2 linked regions of the Xanthobacter dioxanivorans genome follow. The protein of the gene in region 2 interacts with the protein of the main gene of each other region in a pairwise test. Links are inferred from orthologs where the notes say so. Each region holds a gene or a part of one and is shown on either strand. Other genes may lie near its edges. The genes, in order: trkA and ptsN.

The links.
Region 1: the proteins of ptsN (region 2) and trkA interact in binary tests that used the Escherichia coli proteins (3 or more experiments, as listed by UniProt). The link is inferred for Xanthobacter dioxanivorans from one-to-one orthologs.

The regions. Positions count from the first base shown.
Region 1 is NZ_CP063362.1:4,442,640-4,453,748, forward strand. The notes cover bases 3,332-6,142. They hold trkA (Trk system potassium transporter TrkA), read right to left. Parts: upstream 5,520-6,142; coding sequence 4,143-5,519; downstream 3,332-4,142. Other genes in these bases: EZH22_RS20735 (TrkH family potassium uptake protein), read right to left, coding at 3,332-4,127; ntrX (nitrogen assimilation response regulator NtrX), read right to left, coding at 5,650-6,142. In the rest of the region: GTPase HflX, read right to left, coding at 1-1,319; RNA chaperone Hfq, read right to left, coding at 1,436-1,690; EZH22_RS20730 (D-amino-acid transaminase), read right to left, coding at 1,842-2,699; more of EZH22_RS20735, read right to left, coding at 2,715-3,331; more of ntrX, read right to left, coding at 6,143-7,017; EZH22_RS20750 (sensor histidine kinase NtrY-like), read right to left, coding at 7,020-9,257; EZH22_RS20755 (metal-dependent hydrolase), read right to left, coding at 9,571-10,287; EZH22_RS20760 (energy transducer TonB), read left to right, coding at 10,478-10,912; tpiA (triose-phosphate isomerase), read right to left, coding at 10,923-11,109. UniProt on the Escherichia coli protein: Part of the constitutive potassium transport systems TrkG and TrkH. May regulate the transport activity of TrkG and TrkH systems. Binds to NAD(+) and NADH.
Region 2 is NZ_CP063362.1:1,742,812-1,753,818, forward strand. Bases 2,640-5,348 are described here. They hold ptsN (PTS IIA-like nitrogen regulatory protein PtsN), read right to left. Parts: upstream 4,372-5,348; coding sequence 3,907-4,371; downstream 2,640-3,906. Other genes in these bases: EZH22_RS08235 (FMN-binding glutamate synthase family protein), read left to right, coding at 2,640-3,004; EZH22_RS08240 (Hsp20 family protein), read left to right, coding at 3,145-3,570; EZH22_RS08245 (BQ00720 family protein), read left to right, coding at 3,613-3,867; hpf (ribosome hibernation-promoting factor, HPF/YfiA family), read right to left, coding at 4,647-5,237. Also shown: EZH22_RS08230 (sugar phosphate isomerase/epimerase family protein), read left to right, coding at 195-1,118; more of EZH22_RS08235, read left to right, coding at 1,295-2,639; EZH22_RS08270 (RibD family protein), read right to left, coding at 5,891-6,748; GTP cyclohydrolase II RibA, read left to right, coding at 6,852-7,976; EZH22_RS08280 (SDR family oxidoreductase), read left to right, coding at 8,096-8,851; DNA replication/repair protein RecF, read right to left, coding at 8,872-10,020; dnaN (DNA polymerase III subunit beta), read right to left, coding at 10,082-11,007. UniProt on the Escherichia coli protein: Seems to have a role in regulating nitrogen assimilation.

The sequences.
Region 1 (11,109 bases), 2.7 Mb from region 2 along the record:
TGGACGCGGCGGGCTCCGAAGCGCCGGGCGATGAGACCCGCCCGATCCGGCGGAATGCGCAGGGCCACATGCACCTGCCCGTCGTCGCCGATGGAGCGCTCCAGCACCTCCCCGTGGCGATAGAGCCAGCCGAGCCCCTCCCCGTCCTCAGGCGGGAGTGTCACCGCCACCGTCACCCGGTCGGCGGTGATGCGCCGCTCCACCAGGGCCAGAAGGTTGTCGGTCCCCTCCCCGGTCAGGGCCGAGACGGGGACGGGGCCGTCGCCCACGTCGGCGCGACTGGCCCGGTTCTGCGTTTGCTCGCGCGCCTCGGGCGAGAGGCGGTCGATCTTGTTCCACACCTCGATCACCCGCCCGCCTGGCTGCGGATCGACGCCGAGGTCGGTGAGCACGTCGTCCACGTCCGCCCCCTGGGCGTCGGTGTCGGGATGGGAGATGTCGCGCACGTGCAGGATCACGTCCGCCTCCAGCACCTCCTCCAGCGTCGCCCGGAAGGCGGCGACGAGCTGAGTCGGCAGCTCGGAGATGAAGCCCACCGTGTCGGACAGGATGATGCGGGTGCCGTGGGGCAGGGCGACGGCGCGCAGGGTGGGATCGAGGGTGGCGAAGAGCAGGTCCTTCGCCATCACCTCGGCCCGCGTCAGCCGGTTGAAGAGGGTGGACTTTCCGGCATTGGTGTAGCCCACGAGGGCAACCACCGGGTACGGCACCTTTTTCCGGCTCTTGCGGTGCAGGCCGCGGGTGCGCTTGACCTGCTCCAGTTCCTTCTCGATGCGCACGATGCGCTCGCCGATGAGCCGGCGATCCGCCTCGATCTGGGTCTCGCCCGGGCCGCCGAGGAAGCCGAAGCCGCCGCGCTGGCGTTCAAGGTGGGTCCAGGACCGCACCAGGCGGGAGCGCTGGTAGTTGAGATGGGCGAGCTCCACCTGCAGCGCGCCTTCCTTGGTGCGGGCGCGCGTGCCAAAGATCTCCAGAATCAGAGCGGTGCGGTCCACCACCTTGGCGGACCATGCTTTTTCCAGGTTTCGCTGCTGCACCGGGGAGAGCGCCGCGTCAAAGAAGACGAGGTCGACCTCCTCGGCTTTCACGATGCCGGCCAGTTCTTCCACCTTGCCGGTGCCGAGGTAGGTGGCCGGGCGGATCTCCGACAAAGGCACGATGCCCGAATAGACCACCTGGAGGTCGATGGCGGCGGCAAGGCCCACCGCTTCCTCAAGGCGCGCGTCCGGGCCACGGCGCTCAGGGACGCCGCGGGTGGCACGCTTCGATAGAATTGGGGTGATCACCGCGCATCGCGTCGGCGGCGCGCGGCGGTCGATGCCGCCGCGGCCCTCCTTCTCCCGCCCGCCGGATGGACCCGTGTCCCGTTCCGGCTTGCTGGCAGCCCCCTCGCCTTGCGATCTGGCCCCCTTGGCGGATCCGCGCTCCACGCTGCTTATGCCTTTTCTCCCGCATCATCGGTGGGATCGAACAATTGCACCGGATGTCCCGGCATGATGGTGGAAATGGCGTGCTTGTAAACCAGCTGGGAATGTCCGTCGCGGCGCAGCAGCACGCAGAAATTATCGAACCAAGTGACGACGCCCTGCAATTTCACCCCGTTTACCAGGAATATCGTGAGAGGTGTCTTGTTCTTGCGGACGTGGTTGAGGAAAGTGTCTTGGAGATTTTGTGTCCGTTCCGCCGCCATTTTCGTATCCGTTTCTTTCGGCGTTAAGCCCACGGCGGACACACGCAACGACTGTGCCTCCGCAGTGGGAGTTGGGGACGCTAGAATGGCACAGCCCCGTCGCGGCGCAATAATATTTTGCCCCGCAACATAGGCGTGGCCTTGGACAGGCTCAGCTCACTTCCGAAAAGTCGTGGAATTTCAAGCGCAAGGTGGTGGCGATCGGCCCCGGCACGCCCTGCCCCACCAGCACGCCGTCGAGCCGGACCACCGGCATCACAACCGTGGTCGCGGCGGTGATGAAGGCTTCGGACGCGGCGTGCGCCTCGGCCACCGTGAAGGCCCGCTCTTCCAGCTGGTAGCCCAGCGCCTTCGCCACCTCCAGCACCACCGTGCGGGTGATTCCGCGCAGAATCCCGCCCTCCGCGGGGCGGGTGAGGATGCGTCGGTCCGGGGTGACGATCCACGCATTGGTGGAGGCGCCCTCGGTCACCGTGCCGTCGGGGGCGACGAACCAGGCCTCGCGTGCCCCCGCCTCCTTGGCCTGCTGCTTGGCCAGCACGTTGGGAAGGAGCGAGGTGGACTTGATGTCCACCCGGGGCCAGCGGTTCTCGGGCACGGTGATCACCGCCACGCCCTTGGCCGCGGTGGCATCCTGCGCCGCGCGATCGGTGCGGCGGGCGGTGACCACAACCGAAGGGGCCGTGCCGGGCGGTGGAAAGGGGTGGTCGCGCCGCGCCACGCCCCGGGTCACCTGGAGATAGACCATGCCGTCGGTGACGCTGTTGCGGCGCACCACCTCGTGCAGCACGGCGGAGAGGGCGGCGTGGGTCATGGGGGTGGGAATCGCCAGTTCCCGGAGCGAGCGGTCGAGCCGCTCCAGATGGCGCCTTTCATCCACGAGCCGGCCGCCGAGGACCTCGCAGACCTCGTAGACGCCATCGGCGAACTGATAGCCGCGATCCTCCACGTGCACACTGGCGTGGCGGTGAGGCAAATAGCGTCCGTTGACATAGGCGATGCGCGACATGAATCCCTGCTTCGGTCAGGTGCGCCAGACGGCGAGATGGAGGACCACGAAGAGCCCGATGATTTCCAGCCGCCCCGCCACCATGCCCAGCACCGCCACCAGGACGGACCCCACCGGCAGGGAGGAGATGGCCGGCCAGCCGAGGCCTGCGGCGTCGTAGACCGGCCCGGTATTGGTGACGACCGCCGCGGCGGCGGCCAACGCCGCCTGGAAGCTCGGCAAGCCGGGGCTGAGGGCGATGGCGCACACGCCGAACAGGAAGGCGAGGCTCGCCGCGCCGGCCCAGATGCCGCGCATGACCGAGCCCACGCCGCCTTCCAGCGCCGCCGGCTGCACGAGGTGGGGATAGACGAGGCGCATCAGGTCGCCGCGCGTCCGCAGCAGGATGGCGCGCAGGCGCATCATCTTGAGCCCGCCCGCCACCGAGAGCGCCCCGCCTCCGAGCAGGACCACCAGGATCACGAGCCCGGCGGGCAGGCTTTCATAGCTGCCGTCGCGCGGGCCGATGCCGCTGGTGGATATCAGCGAGGCGGCGGAGAACAGTCCGTCGCGCAGCGCCTCCAGGGACGGCGCGTCCGCCGTGCGGTAGAGGATGGCACCGACGACGACGCCCAGGACCGCCCACCAGCCGATGATGACGAGGCTCTCCACCTGCTCCGGCGCCGCGTTGACCCGTCGGGTGAGGAGCGCGCGATGCCAGCGCACGCTGGTGGCGCTCCAGAGCAGGAACGGTAGCAGCAGCCATTTCGGGCTCTCATCCAAGGTGAGGGCGAGCTGCGCCTCGGGCGGCAGGTGTGCGCCGGCCGACACCACCGCCGTCGCCAGGGTGAAGGCCACGTAGAAGCTCTCGCCCCCCATCAGGAGCAGCACGACGATGAGCCCGGTCGCCGCGACATAAGCAGGGGCGGTCTCGCGCAGCACCGCAACCAGGTCCACCACGTCCAGCGCCGCGCCGCCGCGGGGTGTCCGGTCGGGCAGGCCGCCAAGGCCGGCGGGCGCGAGCACCGCCACTGCCGAGACCACGGTGAAGAGCCCGCCGGCCCATTGCAGCAGGCCAAACCAGACGAACAGGCTCGCCGGCCCCTGCTTCAGCGCCGTGAGGCCGGTGGCGGTAAAGGCCGAGACCGCCTCGAACCACGCCGCAAGCGGCGGCAGGCCAGCCGCGATGGCGATGGAGGGGGTGGCGGCGAGCGGCACCAGCAGCCAGATGGCGGCGACAAGGGCGACGCCGCCGGTCCGGGTCAGGCGCACCGGCCGATCCTGCATGGTGAAGCGCAAGAGGCCGGCGACGAAGAAGGCGAAGGCGAAGGTGGCCAGGAAGATGGGCGCATGCCCGCTCCCCGTGCGCGCCGCGACCGCCGCCGGCACAAGGGCCAGCGCACCCATCCCGGCGAGGGCGGCAGCGAGCGGATGCGCGGCGTTGATCATTCCGGCGGCCGCGGATCAGAAGAATTCGAGCGCGACGCGGAACAGCTGTTCCACGCGCTTGATGCGGTCGGCGAGGGCGAACAGAACCACCCGGTCGTGCGCCCGTACGACGGTATCGCCGCGCGGCAGCAGCACCTGCCCACCGCGCACGATGGCGCCGATGCGCAGGCCCTCCAGAAGGTCGAGGTCGCGCAAGGGCTTGCCCACCAGGGGGGAGGTTTCGAGCGCTTCCGCCTCGATCATCTCGCCGGTGCCATCGAGCAAGGCGTGCACGCCGCGGATGCGCCCGCGGCGCACGTGCTGGAGCACCTTGGAAACGGTGATCTGGCGCGGGTTGACATGGGCATCGATGCCGAGGCCCCTGGCGAAGGTGGCGTAGCCCTGCTCGTTGAGCAGGGCGAGGATCCGCTTCGCCCCGATCTGCTTGGCGAGCTGGCAGGAGAGGATGTTGATGCGATCGTCGTTGGTGAGGGCGATCATGGTGTCCGCCTCGCCCACGCCGGCCTCGTCGAGGATGCCGCGATCGAGCGTGTCGCCGTTCAGCACCACCGTGCGCGACAGCACTTCCGCGATGGTCTGCGCCCGCTCGCGGGAGGATTCGATGAGCTTGATCCGCGCGGCGGCGTTGCGCTTTTCCAGCTCGCTGGCGACGTAGTAGCCGATATTCCCGCCGCCGGCGATGACGATGCGCTGGCCGGGCACCTCGTCGTGGCCGAACAGGGAAAGGCCGCGCTGCACCTGATCGGCCTGAGCGACGAAATAAACGATATCGCCCACCGCCAGCTGGTCGTTGGAGCGGGGAACCAGGGTGCGTCCGTTGCGGCTCACCGCCACGATGGTGGCCGGCATGTCCGGGAAAAGCTGGGTGAGCTGGCTCAGCGGCGTGTCCACCACGGGACAGTCCTCGCCGCAGGCGACGCCCACCACCACCACCGCGCCATCGGCGAAGCTTACGGTGTCGGTGGCGCCGGGCAGCGAGAGGCGGCGCAGGACCATCTCGCCCACCTCCACCTCCGGCGAGATCACCACGTCGATGGGCAGCTGGTCGCGCGAGAACAGGTCGCGCCATTCCGGGGCCAGGTAGGTCTGGGCGCGGATGCGGGCCACCTTGGTCGGCACGTTGAACAAGGCGTGGCCGACCTGGCAGGCCACCATGTTCACCTCGTCGTGCAAGGTCACGGCGATGAGCATGTCCGCCTGCTCGATGCCGGCGCGGGCCAGCACGTCCGGATGGGACCCCTGCCCCACCACGCCACGCACGTCGAGCTGTTCGGTGACAGCCTGGATGCGACGTGCGTTCGTATCGATGATGGACACGTCGTTCTGCTCAACGGCGAGGCGCTCGGCAATGCCGAACCCCACCTGGCCCGCGCCGCAGATCACGACCTTCATGCACCCTCCCCCGGACGCCCCGGTCCGGCTGCCTCGCCGACCCACGTCCCTACGCCCCAGACGACCCTACGCGCCGAAATCCCCACGCCTCGATGCAGCCCCCTTTTTGGGCACTCCGTCAACCGGCGTGTCAGCCTACCCCGAGAGCCTTTAGCTTTCGGTGAAGCGCGGAGCGCTCCATCCCCACGAATTCCGCCGTGCGCGAGATATTGCCGCCGAAGCGGTTGATCTGCGCCGCGAGATACTCGCGCTCGAACACCTCCCGCGCCTCCCGCAGCGGAAGTCCCATGAGATGCTCGCCGCCATTGCCATTGGGGAGCGTGGGCACCAGCGCGCCCACGTCGGGGGGCAGCATGGCGGCGGTGATGGTCGCCTCCGGATCGCCGCCGGCGAGGATGAGCAGGCGTTCGACGTTGTTGCGCAACTGGCGCACGTTGCCCGGCCAGTCGTGGGACTGCAGCACCGCCATGGCGTCCTCGCCGATGGGCCGGCGCGGCAGGCCGGTGGTCTGCGAGATGGTGTCGACGAAGAATTCGACGAGATCGGGAATGTCGTCGCGCCGCTCCGCCAGGGGCGGCACGCGGATCGGGACCACGGAGAGCCGGTGGTAGAGGTCCTCGCGGAAACGGCCCTTGGCGATCTCATCCTCCAGGTTCCGCCCGGTGGACGAGATGATGCGCACGTCCACGCTCACCTTGTCGTTGGAACCGATGCGGGTGAAGGTCTGCTCCACCAGCACGCGCAGCACGCGGTTCTGCGTCTCGCGCGGCATGTCGGCGATCTCGTCCAGGAACAGCGTGCCGCCGTGCGCATCGTCGAGGGCGCCGCGCTTGGGCTCGCGACCTTCCCCCTCCGCGATGCCGAACAGCTCGAATTCGAGCCGCTCCGGGATGATGGCGGCGGAGTTGAGCACCACGAACGGCCCCTGCGCCCGTCCCGACGCCACATGGATGAGGCGTGCGGTGAGTTCCTTGCCCGACCCCGATGGGCCGACGATGAGGATGCGGCTGTTGGTGGGCCCGACGCGCTCGATGGTCGCCTTCAACTGCTGGATCGAGCTTGAGCGGCCCACCAGGACGTGCCCGTGCGGGGCCAGCTGCTTCAGTTCCTTGAGCTCGCGCTTGAGGCGCAGGGTCTCCAGGGCCCGCTCGGCGACCATGATGAGGCGATCGGCGTTGAACGGCTTCTCGATGAAGTCGTAGGCGCCGCGCTTGATGGCCGCCACCGCGGTCTCGATGTTGCCGTGGCCGGAAATCATCACCACCGGCACGTCCGGATGCTGCGCCTTGATCTCGTTGAGCAACTCCAGCCCGTCGAGGCGGCTGCCCTGGAGCCAGATGTCGAGGAACACGAGGTTGGGACGGCGTGCCGCCAGCGATGCGAGGGCGCTGTCGGCGTCCCGGGCGGTGCGGGCGGAATAGCCCTCGTCCTCCAGGATGCCGGCGACCAGTTCGCAGATGTCGGCCTCATCGTCGACGATGAGGATATCCATGGCCATTGTCAGGCTCTCCCTGTCTCAGGGACCGGTTGCGCCCCGCCCGCGCCGGCCGGTGGTAGCCCGTCCGCCCGCATCCGCAGGCGAATCCAGGCCCCTCGGCCTTCGGGCGAATCGTTGAGTTCGATGGAGCCGCCGTGCTCCTCCATGATCTTCCCGACAATTGCGAGGCCGAGGCCCGTGCCCTTTTCGCGGGTGGTCACGTACGGCTCCAGAAGCCGGCTGCGCTTGTCCTTCGGCAGGCCGGCACCGTTGTCGATCACATCAATGACGAGGTCCTCCCCGAAGCGATCCACCTTCACGCGGATGCGTCCCTTGCCGCGCTCCGCCTCCGGCACGCCCTCGATGGCTTCGGCGGCGTTCTTGAGGATGTTGGTGAGGGCCTGGGAGATGAGCCGCCGGTCGAAGCGCGCCGGCAGGGAAGCCGGCAGTTCCGCCTCGAAAGTCACCTCGGGATGGCCGACGCGCATCAGGAACACGCCCTGGCGAACGGTTTCCGCCAGGTCCTGCGCGTCCACCACGGGTTTCGGCATGCGGGCGAAGGAGGAGAATTCATCCACCATCCGGCCGATGTCGCCCACCTGGCGGATGATGGTGTCGGTGCACTGGTCGAACACGTCGCGGTCCTGGGTGATGTGGCGCCCGTACTTGCGCTTGAGCCGCTCGGCCGAAAGCTGGATCGGGGTCAGCGGGTTCTTGATCTCGTGCGCGATGCGCCGGGCCACGTCCGCCCAGGCGGAGGTGCGCTGGGCGGAGATGAGGGCGGTGATGTCGTCGAGGGTCACCACCCAGCCGTGGTCGTCGGCCACCGACTGCTCGGTGGTGACCCGCATGGCGAAGATGCGCTCTCGCCCCTCGCGCTGGATGGTGATGTTGCCCTGGATGATGCGCTCGCCCGCGCCCTTCGCCTCTTCGACGAGGGGCCCCGTCTCCGGCACCACCTCGGCGAGGGGTTGCCCCAGCGCCTCGGCCTCCGACAGACCGAGCAGCTTCTCGGCGGAACGGTTGAGGATGGTGACGCGCGCCTTCGAATCGATGCCGATCACCCCGGCGCCGACGCCGGAGAGCACCGCCTCGGTGAAGCGGCGGCGGCTGTCGATCTGGTCGCGGGCGGTGACCAGGGCGTTGCGCTGGGTCTTCAGCTCCACCGTCATCTTGTTGAAGGTCTCGCCGAGGGTCGCGAGGTCGCCCTCCGCCTTGTTGACCGGCACCTGCACGTCGAGATTGCCCGCCGCCACCCGGCCTGCCGCCCACATGAGACGGCGGATGGGAGCAACCAGCCACTTGGAGAAGTTGATGCCCAGCCACACCGCCGAAAGCAGGACGATGAGCGTGACGATGGAATACATGAGCGCGAAGGCGACCTGCACATTGAACCGCCGCTCCTCCAGCGCCCGGTAGTCGGCGAGCGTCTCGCGCGTCACCTTCAGGTAGCCGATGACCCGCGGATCGATGGGCCGGGCCACATAGAGGTAAAGGTTGTCGAAGCCGGTGAGCGGCACCACGGCGCCGACGAAATCGGCATCCGACGGCAGGTAGATGATGGGCTGCTCGGCGCTCGCCTCGTTGATGGCGATGTCCGGGGGAACGGTGAACTCGCGGTCCATGCGAAGGTTGGCCCGATCCACCACCGAAAGGTCCTTGTGGATGAGCTGCGCCCCCGGCACGTTGCGCAGCGCCGCCTGCGCCGTGAGCACCTGGCGGAACTTCTCGATGTCGCTGTCGTAGGTCGACCGCATGCGCGACAGGTCGTTGGCCATGGCCAGCGCGTCGCCGCGAATGGAGAGCGCGTGCTCGCGCACATAGGTCTGCGCCACCGAGGCGGCGGAACCGACGATCTCCTGGGTCCGGGTGGAGAAATAGCGATCGAGGCTGCGGTCCAGCGTCAGGCTCGCCACCACGGCCACCACGATGGCCGGCACCACCGCCACGCCGGCGAACAGGGCGATGATCCGCACATGGAGCCGCGAAGCGGCGCGTCCCCGCGCCCGCGCCCTCAGGATCCGCCACACTTCCAGGCCGATGATGGCGAGGAGGATGAGCACCGCCACGCCGGACGCGCTCAGCACGCCCGCCACCACCTGCGGCGTCGGGACGATGGAGGTGAGCCCCATGAGGATGAGGAAGGTGGCCACCGCGAGCGCCAGCGACAGCACGACCACCACAGGCGCGAACAGGCGACCGGCGAGGCTGCGCCGCGGCCCTGTTCCCTGTGCGGCGTTCTGAACCGGTGCGTCCATCATATGGCCCGGGGTCCCCCATCGGTATGCCGCCGCGACTCAGTCCGCTGGCGAAGGTGATGCACTGGAACGACACTGGTGCAAAAATGTGACAGACGCACCCCCTCCCTGACTTTGTCGCCACTCTTCGTTGCGGACTGGTAACTGGGTGAATGAAATGATGTGTGGCGCCCCGGCGGCGTGGGCTTTGACAGGGCATCGGGTTCGCCGAATCGATGCGCGGCGGCCGCCGGCGCCGTTCGGTCCCGCCACAAAGCGCAGACGGCCGGCACCAAGGCCGGCCGTCGTCGACGAACCCCGACAGAGTGCGTAATGCTCAGATCTCGAAGGAGCCACCGCTCGGCGGTACCACCACCTTCACCGGATGACCTTCGAGGGCCGCCACGAAAGCGGAAGCATCGGGGACCAGCATCGGGAAGGTGGCGTAATGGCAGGGCACCACCACTTCGACACCCGGCAGGAAGCGCTTGACCGCCAGCGCCGCCACCTCCGGCCCCATGGTGAAACGGTCGCCGATGGGAATGAAGACCACCTTCGGCTGGTGGATTTCGGCGAGGAGCGCCATGTCCGAGAAGATGTCGGTGTCCCCCATGTGCCAGACGGTGGGCTCGCCGGGCGCCTTGATGATGAGCCCCGTGGGATTGCCGAGATATTCGGCGGGCTTGGCGTCGCCGCCCGAAGAATGATCGGCGCGCACCATGGTCACCGTGAAGCCGCCGGCATCCAGCGTGCCGCCGGTATTCATCATCCGCCCGACATTGCCGGCGCCTCGGGCGGCGAGGAAGCTGCACAGCTCCGGATTTGCCACCACGGGCAGGGTGCGGCTGGCGTCCGCGGCGTCCTCCACGAGGGAGATGGTATCGCCCACATGGTCCGAATGGCCGTGGGTGAGAAGGATATGCGTCACCCCGCGGGAGGCGTCCTCGACGGTGGAGTGAAAGGACGGGTTGCCGGTGAAGAAGGGGTCGATGAGCACGACCTTGTCCGCGAAATCGAGCCGGAACGCGGCGTGGCCGAACCAGGTGATCTTCATGGGATGTGCGCCTTTGGAATACGCGCCCTTCGGCGCTGTGAGCATGCGGGGCGCGGAGTATCCCGAAAGGTCCGGATGGGCGCAACGGCGGGTGGGCTGAACGATCACTCCCCACTGTCGCTGCCACCTGCGCCTTCACCGCCGCCGAATGAGCGGCTAGGCTGAAGGTCTTTTCCGGGCGGACGCTGCCATGAAGATCGCCTCGCCAAAGATCGCCCTGCCATTGTCGGCCGCGCTTGCGGCAATGCTTCTCGCCATCCCGGCGGGCGCCCAGGCACCGATGGTCCGCGTCCAGCCGTTTCAGAAGCCGGCCGTCGTGTTGACCCCGGATGAGATTGCAGCGTTCCGCACGCGCATTTTCAATTGCTGGGCGCGGCCCTACGCTCCCACCGGCGAAGCGCTGTCTGCGGTGGTGCTCATCAGGTTCAAGCCTGACGGCGGCCTCGACGGCGCCCCCAAGGTCACCGAGGTTTCGGCCAAGGACCCCACTGTCGCAAAGATGTTTGCCGACAGCGCCGTCAGGGCCGTGTCGAGATGCGCGCCCTTCTCGCAGCTGCCGGCGGAAAAGTACTCCGCCTGGCGGGAGATCGAGTTCCGGTTCGTGTCCGACCCTCCCCCGCGCTGAACGCCTGCGCTCACCCCTGCGGCGCGGCGCGGGCGATGGCGAGGAAATCGGCCGCCTTCAGGCTCGCCCCGCCCACCAGCGCCCCGTCCACGTCCGGGGTGGCCAGGAGGGTGGCGGCATTGTCCGGCTTCACCGACCCGCCGTAGAGGATGCGTATTCCGTCGGCCTCGCCGCCGAAGCGCTCGGCGAGTACGTGG
Region 2 (11,007 bases):
GTGGCGGCCCGCGCCGGAATGCGCGGCCCCGTGCGGGTGATTGCGGCCTTCTGCTCCGGTTTGCCTGACCAGTTTTTGCTTAGCCCCAGGTCTTTGCCTGTGTGCCGCGTGCCTCAGGCCTCGGGCGTTTTCGGCTCAAGGGATGGCCTGCGCTCCGCATGGCGAACCAGCCACATCCGAGGGAGGACACGCACATGGACGCCCGCACCCCTGCCGACCCGATCCGAGGGATCGGCTATTCGATCCGCGCCACCTCGCCCGATTTCGACGATATCGACACGAAGCTCGACGAGGCCGAGCGCCTCGGCGTCGAATTCGTGGAGCTGCCCGTCTTCGCCTGGACGCTGGTGGTGGACGGGCGGGTCCTGACCGACCGTCTCGACCGCCTCGTGCGGGCGACGCGGGACCGCCCGTTCGGCTACACGGTGCACGGACCCCTCGCCATCAACCTGATGGCCTCCAAGGCGCGCCTCGCGCGGCACGAGGCGGTGCTGGAGGCCTCCATCGCCATTTCCGGCGCCCTCGGGGCCAGCAGCCTGGTGATCCATTCCGGCTGCGTGCGCGGCGAGGACGACGTCGAGCTCGCTTATGTGCGCCAGCGCGAGGCCCTCGGCCGCGCCGGGGACAAGGCCGCGGCGGCGGACGTCACCTTGTGCGTGGAGAACATCTTCCGCTTCGAGCCCATGCGCGAGACCGCGCTGCCCTCGCGCCTCGCGGCGGAGCTCGACGCGCTGGACCATCCGAGCGTCCGCGCCACGCTGGATGTGAGCCATGCCTTCCTGCGCGCCACCGAGGCGCGGGTCGACTTCATGGGCGAGATCGCCGCCCTCGCCCCCTATGCCCGCCACGTGCACGTGCACGACAGCTTCGGCCGGCCGCTGGAGAGCTGGGCCATCGACGACGCAGAGCGCGCCGCCCTCGGCGAGGGCGACCTGCATCTGCCCCTCGGCTGGGGCAGCATCGACTGGGAGGAGGTGGCCCGCCGCTGCCGGTTCGCGCCGGGCGCCGTGGTGAATCTGGAGCTGCACCGGCGCTACTGGAGCGAGCTGCCGGGCCAGATCCCGCTGCTGCGGGCACTGGCGGAAAAGTTCGCCGCCGGCGTGCCGGTGGCGGCCTGAGCCGGCGCCTGTCGCCTTCGCTGCCGACTTCCCCGGAGCGCGATCCGATCAGCTTGAAATCAACCTGATCGGTGACTCGCCCGCCAAAAGTGGGAAGGAGACCGCGTCATCCGACCAGATGGCAGTGCAATCCGACGGGCGCGTGCTCTAGCTTGGCGGCGGGAGGACCCTCCACCATGCCAGTCGCCACCGATCCCGAAAACAAGATCGGCGCGTCCGTAACGGATGCGCCGCGGGGCACCTTTCTTTCGCCCGCCACCCGCATGCTGCTCAAGCGCTACAGCGTCTTCATCGCCCTCGTCATCGCCACCCTCGCCAGCCTCGTCCTGTCCTTCGGCGGGCATCCGGTCTGGCTCGCGATCTTCTGCGTGCTGTTCCCGCTGGTTCTGGTGGGCGTGTTCGACATCACCCAGTCCGAGCATTCGCTGCTGCGCAACTATCCGGTCATCGGCTCGGTGCGCTGGATCTTCGAGGCCCTGCGGCCCTATCTGCGGCAATATCTCATGGAGGACGACCAGTCCGGGCGGCCGTTCAACCGCGAGGACCGTTCCATCGTCTATGCGCGCGCCAAGAACGAGGAAGACCGCCAGCCCTTCGGCACCCAGCTCGACACCTATGCCGCCGAATACGAGTGGATGACCCACTCGCTCGCCCCCGCCCCGGTGGCGAAGGAGCCGTTCCGCGTGGAGGTGGGCGGGCCGGAGTGCGCGCGGCCCTATTCGGCCTCGGTGCTCAACATCTCCGCCATGAGCTTCGGCTCGCTCGGGCGCAACGCCATCGAGGCGCTCAATCTCGGCGCGCGCAACGGCGGCTTCTACCACGACACCGGCGAGGGCGGCTTCTCGCCCTATCACCGCATCCACGGCGGCGACATCGTGTGGGAGCTGGGCTCGGGCTATTTCGGCGCCCGCAACCGCGACGGAACCTTCTCGCCCGAGCATTTCGCCGAGCGCGCGGCGGACGACCAGGTGAAGATGGTGGAGATCAAGCTGTCGCAGGGCGCCAAGCCCGGCCACGGCGGCGTGCTGCCCGCCGCCAAGGTGACGCCGGAAATCGCGCTGACGCGCGGCGTGCCCATGGGCGAGGACTGCATCTCGCCGTCCCGCCACTCGGCCTTCTCGACGCCGGCGCAGATGATGGAGTTCGTCGCCCGGCTGCGCGCGCTCTCCGGCGGCAAGCCGGTGGGCATCAAGCTGTGCGTCGGCCACCCCAGCGAGGTGTTCGCCCTCGCCAAGGCCATGGTGAAGACCGGCATCCGCCCGGATTTCGTGGTGGTGGACGGGGCCGAGGGCGGCACCGGCGCCGCCCCGCACGAGCTGGCCGACCATCTCGGCATGCCGCTGCGGGAGGGGCTCATCCTCATGCGCAACGCGCTGGTGGGCACGGGCCTGCGCTCGGAGGTGCGGCTTGCCGCCTCGGGCAAGGTGACCTCCGGCTTCTCCATGGCGGCCAACATGGCCATCGGCGCCGACTGGTGCAACGCCGCCCGCGCCTTCATGTTCTCGCTGGGCTGCGTCATGTCCATGCGCTGCCACACCGGCGCCTGTCCCACCGGCGTCACCACCAACGACCCGCATCTCCAGCGCGGCCTCGTGGTGCCGGAGAAGGCGGCGCGGGTGACCTCCTTCCAGCACCACACGGTCGGGGCGCTGGCGGACCTGGTGGCGGCGGCGGGCCTGTCCCATCCGCGCGAGCTCTTGCCCCACCACGTGTGGCACCGGGTCAGCCCCATCGAGGTGAAGCCGCTGGACCGCATCTATCCCTTCCTCGCCGCGGGCGTGCTGCTCGAAGGGCCGGAGGAGACCCCCTATGCGGCGGAATGGGAGGCGGCCGACGCCGACAGCTTCGCCCCGGTGTCGCCGGTGGGACCGCGCCGGGCCGCGTGAGGCCGTCGGCGCCGCGTCTTGCGGGGGAAGGGTGACCTTCCCATATGCGTACCTGTCGGGGTGCCGTAAGGGCCCCGGCGGGCGCGGCCGGAGTGGTGCGCGCCCGGCAATGCAAAGTCGCTTGACGAGGGCTTTGACGGATGTCGCGGATGTCTTCGCTGTCGTCCCCCTTTCTTCTGGGGTTCGACGAGGTCGAGCGGGCACTCGACAGGGTGGCCAAGAGCGCCGAGGGATATCCTCCCTACAATGTGGAGAGGATCGAGGCCGTCGAGGAGCCGCTGCGCCTGAGAATCACTCTGGCGGTGGCGGGGTTCACGGCGGATCAGCTCGAGGTCGTCCTTGAAGAGAAGGAGCTGACCATTCGCGGCCGCCAGGTCGAGGATGGGCAGGGCCGCGTCTTCCTGCATCGGGGCATCGCCGCCCGGCAGTTCCAGCGGACTTTCGTTCTGGCGGAGGGCATGAACGTGCTCGGCGCCGAACTGAAGAACGGGCTGCTCTCGGTGGACCTGGTGCGTCCGGAACCCGCTCGCCACGCCAAGCGCATCGCCATCGTCTCGCGCCCGTAAGGGCGAGGCGAGCCACGTTGCCAGGAGTGAGGAGTAAGGCAGATGACACACGATATCGAACATGAGATCAGCCAGGAGGCCCTCGCGGTGCTTGGCGGCGGAGAGATCGCTTATGTGCGCTCCATCCGTTCCGAGGACGTGGCCTCGCTGTTTCCCCAGGCGCCGCAGATCGCGCCGGGCATGACGCTGTTCACGCTGCATGCGGCGGACGGCACGCCCATCATGCTGACCGACAGCCGCGAGGCGGCGCTGGCCAATGCCATGGAGCACGAGCTGGTGACGGTGAGCGTGCATTGACCCCGCGCGCGGGGGATGCGGCCTGACCGGGCCGCAGCCTCACGCGGCGTTGGACGCCGAGGTGGCGGTGAGCAGGGCATGCATGGCGCCCGCGTCGCGGGTGGCGCGCAGCTTCTCCACCACGTCGGGGTCGCGCAGCATGCGGGCGACGCGGGCGAGGGCCTTCAGATGGTCGGCGCCCGCCGCTTCCGGCGCGAGCAGCAGGAAGACGAGGTCGACCGGCGCGCCGTCCAGCGCCTCGAAGTCGATGGGCTTTTCCAGCCGGGCGAACAGCCCGAACAGCTTGGTGAGGCCCGACAGCTTGCCGTGCGGGATGGCGATGCCGTTGCCGACGCCGGTGGAGCCGAGCCGCTCCCGCTGCAGCAGGGTCTCGAAGATCTCGCGCTGGTCGCGGCCCATCAGCAGCGACGCATTGTGCGCGAGTTCCTGAAGGGCCTGTTTCTTGCTGCTCGCCCGTAGCATCGGGAATACCGCGTTCGGCGCGAGAAGGTCGGCGAGAGGCATGGATCGGATCCCTGCGGCGAGCGGCCGTTGCTCAAGAAGCGGCGGCCGCAAGAGCCGGATGCTTTGCGGAGGAACAGCTCCGCGGCCCCCCGCAAAGCCAGATCCGTCTCTGTTCAACACGCGGGGAGCGATCCCTCACGGAGGTCGTCATTTCGCCTCCATCTAAAGGGATCGCGCCCAAGTCTCAAGCTGCGACTCCATCTTGGGCCGCGAGCCGGGTCCAAACCGCGGGCTTCAGGCCGTGCCCGGCCGAAATCCGCGGGGGAGGGAGCGCCTCAATGGAGTTCCTCGGTCGCCGGGTCGATCCAGCCCACATGGCCGTCGGCGCGGCGATAGACGACGCTGACCCGTCCATGCCCCGCATGGCGGAACACCACCACCGGAGCCCCGGTGATGTCGAGTTCCACCACGGCGTCGGCCACGGACAGGCTGCGCAGGCGCGTCACCTGCTCGGCCACCACGGTGGGGCTCCAGCCTTCGAGCTCCTCCTCCACGTCCGATTCGGGGGCGCTGAGCACATAGCTCTGGGCGGCGTAGTCGCCCTCATAGTCGCCGCCGCCATTGCCGTGGCCGTGGCGATCCTTCAGCCGCTGCTTGTAGCGCCTCAGGCGCTTCTCGATCTTCTCCACCGCCGAATCGGCACAGGAATTGGCATCCTGCGCGGCGCCGTGCGCCTGCAGGTTCACCCCCGAATCGAGATGGAGCATGCATTCCGAGCGGTAACCGGAGCCGTCCCGGGTGACGGTGACATGTCCCGACCATCCGCCATCGAAATATTTGGCGAGGACTTCGGAGACCCGCTCAATGAGACGCTGGCGAAGGGCTTCGCCCACGTCGAGATTCTTTCCGGACACGCGTAGGGCCATGCGATTTGATCCCCTATGAACGGAGCCGATTGGAACCCCGTTCTGCATTACAAACCGGCCGGCCATACAAGTGGTAGGAGTGCTTCGCCGGCATGTCAACGGAAACACGGAGCGTGCGCGCGCCCGCCCGGCCGGCGACGGCGGGCTCAGCGCGAGAGGCCGGGCCACATGCGCGAGAACACCCCGTCGCGCTTGATCACGCCGTGGAACAGGCCGGCGCCGATGTGCAGAACCAGCAGTCCCGTCATCAGGTAGCCGAGGCGCTGGTGCCAGTTGCCGAACAGGTCGGCCAGGGCGTCGTCCTTGCCGACGATGTTGGGCAGGGTGAACAATCCGAACACGCTGACCGGCGAGCCGAAGGCGTTGGAGGCGAGCCAGCCCAGCACCGGCATCACGAAGATCAGCGCATACAGGGCGTAGTGCACGGCTTCCGCCGTCAGCCACATGTGCCGGTGCATGCCTTCCGGCCGTCCGGGGGTGGGTTGAGGATGCGCACCAGCACCCGCAGCACCGCGAGGCACAGGATGGTGAAGCCGATGGAGCGGTGGAGGTCGAACAGGCGGTCCTGCGCCGGGCCGGACGCCATGTTCATCATCACGAAGCCGGCGGGAATCACCGCGAGCACCAGCGCCGCCATGATCCAGTGCAGCCACCTAGCCGGCGGCGCGTAGGGCTTCAGGATCGCGGCCTCGGGGGGCCTGCTCGTCGGGCTCATGGCTCACGGTCTCCCTTCGGTCTTCGTGCGTCCCGCCGCAATCCGCCGCGCGGGACAGGTCGCATTCGAACAGCACGTCGCCATCCGGAAAGACCTGCACGCGGGCGGGCGGGCGCAAGGCATCGGCGAGACTGTCGCACGCGTCGCGTTCGAGGCCGAGCCGCCCGGCGCCGAGGATCACCGGGGACACGAAAACGTGAAGGGCATGGATCGCGCCGGCCGCGAGGAAGGCGCGCAGCGTGCTCGGCCCGCCTTCCAGCAGGATGCGTCCCATGCCCCGTTCGGCCAGCGCCGCGAGGATGGCCGCCGGGGCGAAGGCCGCCGCGCCGGCGAGCACGATCTCCTCCACCCCCTCCGCCATCGGCCGGTCGAGGCCGGCCCGGCGCACCACCATGCGGCGGGCGCCGTCGGCGCGGAAGCAGAGGGCGGCGGGATCGGCGCGGCCGGACGGGTCCACGACCACCCGCGCCGGGCTGCGGCCGGGGATGCGGCGCACGGTGAGCAGCGGGTTGTCGGCGGCGATGGTGCCGACCCCCACCACCACCGCATCCACCGACGCGCGCAGGGCATGCAGGTGGTCGAGGGCATGGGCGCCGTTGATGTATTTGGATTCCCCCGACGTGGTGGCGATCCGCCCGTCCAACGACTGGCCGAGCTGGGCGATGACGAAGGGTCGATCACGTTCGCGCGGGCCGTCCGGCGCCTTGTGGGCGGCCGCCGGGATCGCCACCTGAACGCAGGCTGCGGCGGCGGGCCGGCGCGAAGCCCGTTTCGGCCGTCCGGTCGTGTCATCCATCGGTCGGGGTCCGCCGTAAGGTGTTCATGGGATTGGAACGCAGCTTATCCGCATTTTGTTACGTCTCTTCCAATCGGACGGATCGCATTTTCGAGAGGTCGGCATGGCGTTCGTGAATGATGGTCTCGGCCTCGGGGGCGCGTCCGGCGGTATTGCGGTGGAACGCGCGCTGTCGGAAGTGCGGGCGGGACGCGCGGTGCGCGTCGAGGACGGGGCCGAGGCGGTGATCGTCCTGGCGGCGGAGACCTTCGGCGCCGATGCCGGCGCGGCCCTGGAGGCCGGGGGCGCCTGCGATGCGCGCCTCGTCCTGCCCGCCCCCCGCCTGCTGCGGCTCGGCGCGCCGCGGGAGAAGGCGGGCCAGAAGGCCGGAATGCTGGCGCTGCCCCGCCTCGATGCGGCCCGCATCGCCACCCTGACCCTGAAGGTCGATGCCCGCCTCGACGCGCCGGTGGCGCCCGCCGGCGCGCTCGACCTCGCGGCGCTGGAGCTTCTGGGCCTCGCCCTGGTGCTTCCGGCGGCGGTGGTGGCGGTGCTGCCGCCGGAGCAGGCGGCCGGCCTTGTCCGCGTCGCCGGCGCGGAGGTGATGGCCTACCGCGCGGCGCAGGTGGCGCGCCTGGCCATCGTCGGTCGCGCGCCGGTGCCGCTGGAAGGCGCGCCCGAGACCGAGTTCGTGGTGTTTCGCGGCGGCGAGGGCCTGCGCGACCAGGTGGCCATCGTGGTGGGCCGGCCGGACCTTGCCGCCCCGGTGGCGGTGCGGCTGCATTCGGCCTGCCTCACCGGCGATCTGTTCGGCTCGCTCAAGTGCGACTGCGGCGACCAGCTGCGCGACACCGTGCGCGGCATGGCGGAAGGGGAGGGGGGCATCCTGCTCTATCTGGACCAGGAGGGGCGCGGCAACGGCATCTCCAACAAGATGCGCGCCTATGCCCTGCAGGCGCAGGGCCTCGACACCTACGACGCGGACGCCGCGCTGGGCTTCGACCTCGACCAGCGCCGCTTCGACTTCGCCGCCGAGATGCTGCGCCAGCTGGGGGTGAGCGCCGTGCGCGTGCTCACCAACAACCCGCAGAAGATCGCCGCGCTGACGGCGGCGGGGCTCGATGTGGTGGCCGAGCAGCGGGTGCTCGGGCGCCCCACGGCGGAAAACGTGCGCTATCTGGCCTCCAAGCGCGACCGCGCCGGCCACTATATCGACTTCGACGCCCTCGCCGCCCGCGCGCCCGACTGATCCATCCGGCTGCCGGCGCTCGGCCGCGGGGACAAAGCTGCGCCGCGGCGGTTGTCGGGCGGGCTCAAAACGATTTAAAACGCTCCGGCAACGCACGGCAAGACGCGGGGAGAGCGAGCATGAGCAGCAAGGGCAGGAAGATCGCCATCATCACCGGCGCCGGCTCGGGGGTGGGACGCGCGGTGGCGGTGGCGCTGGCCGGCGCCGGCTTCTCCGTCGCCCTGGCCGGCCGCCGCCTGGAAGCCCTGGAGGAGACCGCCGCCGCCATTTCCGGCGGCGACGTCCTCTGCGTGCCGACCGACGTGACCGATCCCGATTCGGTGCGGGCGCTGTTCACCGCGACGGTGGAGAAGTTCGGCCGGCTCGACCTGGTGTTCAACAATGCCGGCACCGGCGCCCCCGCCGTGCCCATGGAGGACCTCACCTTCGCCCAGTGGAAGCAGGTGGTGGACACCAACCTCACCGGCCCCTTCCTGTGCACCCAGGAGGCCTTCCGCGTGATGAAGGCGCAGACGCCGCGCGGCGGGCGGATCATCAACAACGGCTCCATCTCCGCCACCGCCCCGCGCCCGTTCTCCGCCCCCTACACCGCCACCAAGCACGCCATGACCGGCCTCACCAAGTCGACCTCGCTGGACGGGCGCGCCCATGACATCGCCTGCGGCCAGATCGACATCGGCAATGCCGACACGCCCATGGCCCAGAAGATGAAAGCCGGCGTGCCGCAGGCGGACGGCTCCATCAAGGTGGAGCCGGTGATGGACGTGGCCCATGTGGCGAGCGCCGTGGTCTACATGGCGAGCCTGCCGCTGGAGGCCAACGTGCAGTTCATGACGGTGATGGCCACCAAGATGCCCCTCGTCGGCCGCGGCTGAGGCGGTCTCGGGCGCGGCTGTCAGGCCCGTGCCACGCGGCCGGGCGTCACGTCGAAACGCTCGGCCCCGTCGAGGGCGGCGAAGGCGGAAGGGTCGGCCCCGGTCATCCAGACCTGGGCGCCCAGGCGGCGCAGGGCGTCGAACAGGCCGGCCCGGCGCGCCGCGTCGAGATAGGCCGCCACGTCGTCCAGCAGCAGCACCGGCGACAGCCCCTGCATGGCCGCCACCAGGCGCGCATGGGACAGGGTCAGTCCGATGAGCAGGGATTTCTGCTCCCCGGTGGAGCAGCGCGCAGCCGGCAGGCGCTTCTCGCCGTGGCTCACCGCGAGGTCGGTGAGGTGCGGCCCCGCCAGCGTGCGCCCGGCCGCCTTGTCGCGCGGGCGGCCCTCGCGCAGGACGGCGCGGTAGCGGTCCTCCACCTCCAGCGCCGGACAGGCGGCGATGAGCCGCTCCACCTCCCCGTCCAGGGCCAGCTCGGCGAAGGGAAAGGGGGAGGCCTCGTCGCGATGGGCGGCGATCTCGGCGCCGAGCCGCCCCACGGTTTCCAGCCGCGCGGCGGCCACCGCCACGGCGAGCTCGGCCACCTCGTGCTCCACCGCGTCGAGGAAGCGGGCGGAGCCGTTCTCCTCCAGCAGCCGGTTGCGCGAGCGCAAGGCGCGTTCGAGCCCGTTCACCCGCGTGCCGTGGGCGCCGTCCACCGCCAGCACCAGGCGGTCGAGATAGCGCCGGCGGTCGCCGGGCGGGCCGAGGAACAGGCCGTCCATCTCCGGCGTCAGCCAGAGCACCTTGAGATGGTCGAGGAAGGCATTGGCGGAGGGGACGGGCTCGCCGTCGATGCGGCAGCGCCGCTGCCCGCCATCCTGGGCCGGGTCGAAGCCGGTGCCCAGCCGCGCCTCGCCCAGGGCGCCGTCCACAAGGGCGGACACCGCCCAGGCGGCGCCGGGGCCGGTCTCGCCGGTGGGGTCCGATGCCCGGCGGCCCACGTCGCCGAGCTGGGCACGCCGGAGCCCGCGGCCGGGGGAGAGGAAGGAGAGGGCTTCGAGGATGTTGGTCTTGCCGGCCCCGTTCGGCCCGGTGAGCACCACCGGCCCGTCGCCCGCGCCCAGCTGCGCCGCCGCGTAGGAGCGGAAGCCGGTGAGGGTGAGCTTGACGATGGCGGCGCGGGGCATGCGGGCGGACGGGCTCGGGCCGGATTCTGGATGCGCGGCCTCGCCCTGCCCCCGCAACGCCTCACACCCGCATGGGCATGAGCACGTAGAGCGCGTCGGTCTTGGTGGAATCGCGCACCAGGGTCGGCGAGCCGGGATCGGCGAGCTTCAGCTCCGCCGTGTCGCCTTCGAGCTGCGAGGTGATGTCCAGCAGATAGCGGGAGTTGAAGCCGATATCGAGGGGCTCGGCGGCATAGTCCACCTCCAGCTCCTCGGTGGCGCTGCCCGAATCGGGATTGGTGACGGAGAGCGTCATCTTGCCGTCGGCCAGCGAAAGCTTGACCGCCCGGCCGCGCTCGCTCGACACCGTGGAGACGCGGTCCACCGCGGCGGCGAACTCGTCCTTGTCGACGATGAGGGTCTTGTCGTTGCCCTGCGGGATCACCCGGCCATAGTCGGGGAAGGTGCCGTCGATGAGCTTGGAGGTGAGCACGATGCCGCCCACCTGCACCCGGATCTTGGTGGTGGAGAGGGAGATGGTGACCTCCGCCTCCTTGTCCTCCAGCAGCTTCTGGATCTCGGCCACGGTCTTGCGCGGGACGATGACGCCGGGCAGGCCCTGGGCCCCGGCCGGGGCTTCCAGCTCCGCCTGGGCGAGGCGGTGGCCGTCGGTGGCCACCGCGCGCAGCATGGGCTTGCCGGCGGCGCCGTCGGTCACGTGCAGGTAGATGCCGTTGAGGTAATAGCGCGTCTCCTCGGTGGAGATGGCGAACTGGGTCTTGTCCACCAGGCGCCGGAAGTCCGCGCCCTTCACCTTGAAGGTGTGGGAGAATTCGCCCGCCGCCAGGTCCGGGAAATCGGCCTCGGGCAGGGTCTGGAGGGAGAAGCGGGCGCGGGAGGCGCGCACCGTGAGCGTGCCGCGCTCGCCGCCGGCCTCCAGCTGCACCTGCGCGCCCTCGGGGAGCTTGCGCACGATGTCGTAGAGCACGTGGGCGGGCACGGTGGTGG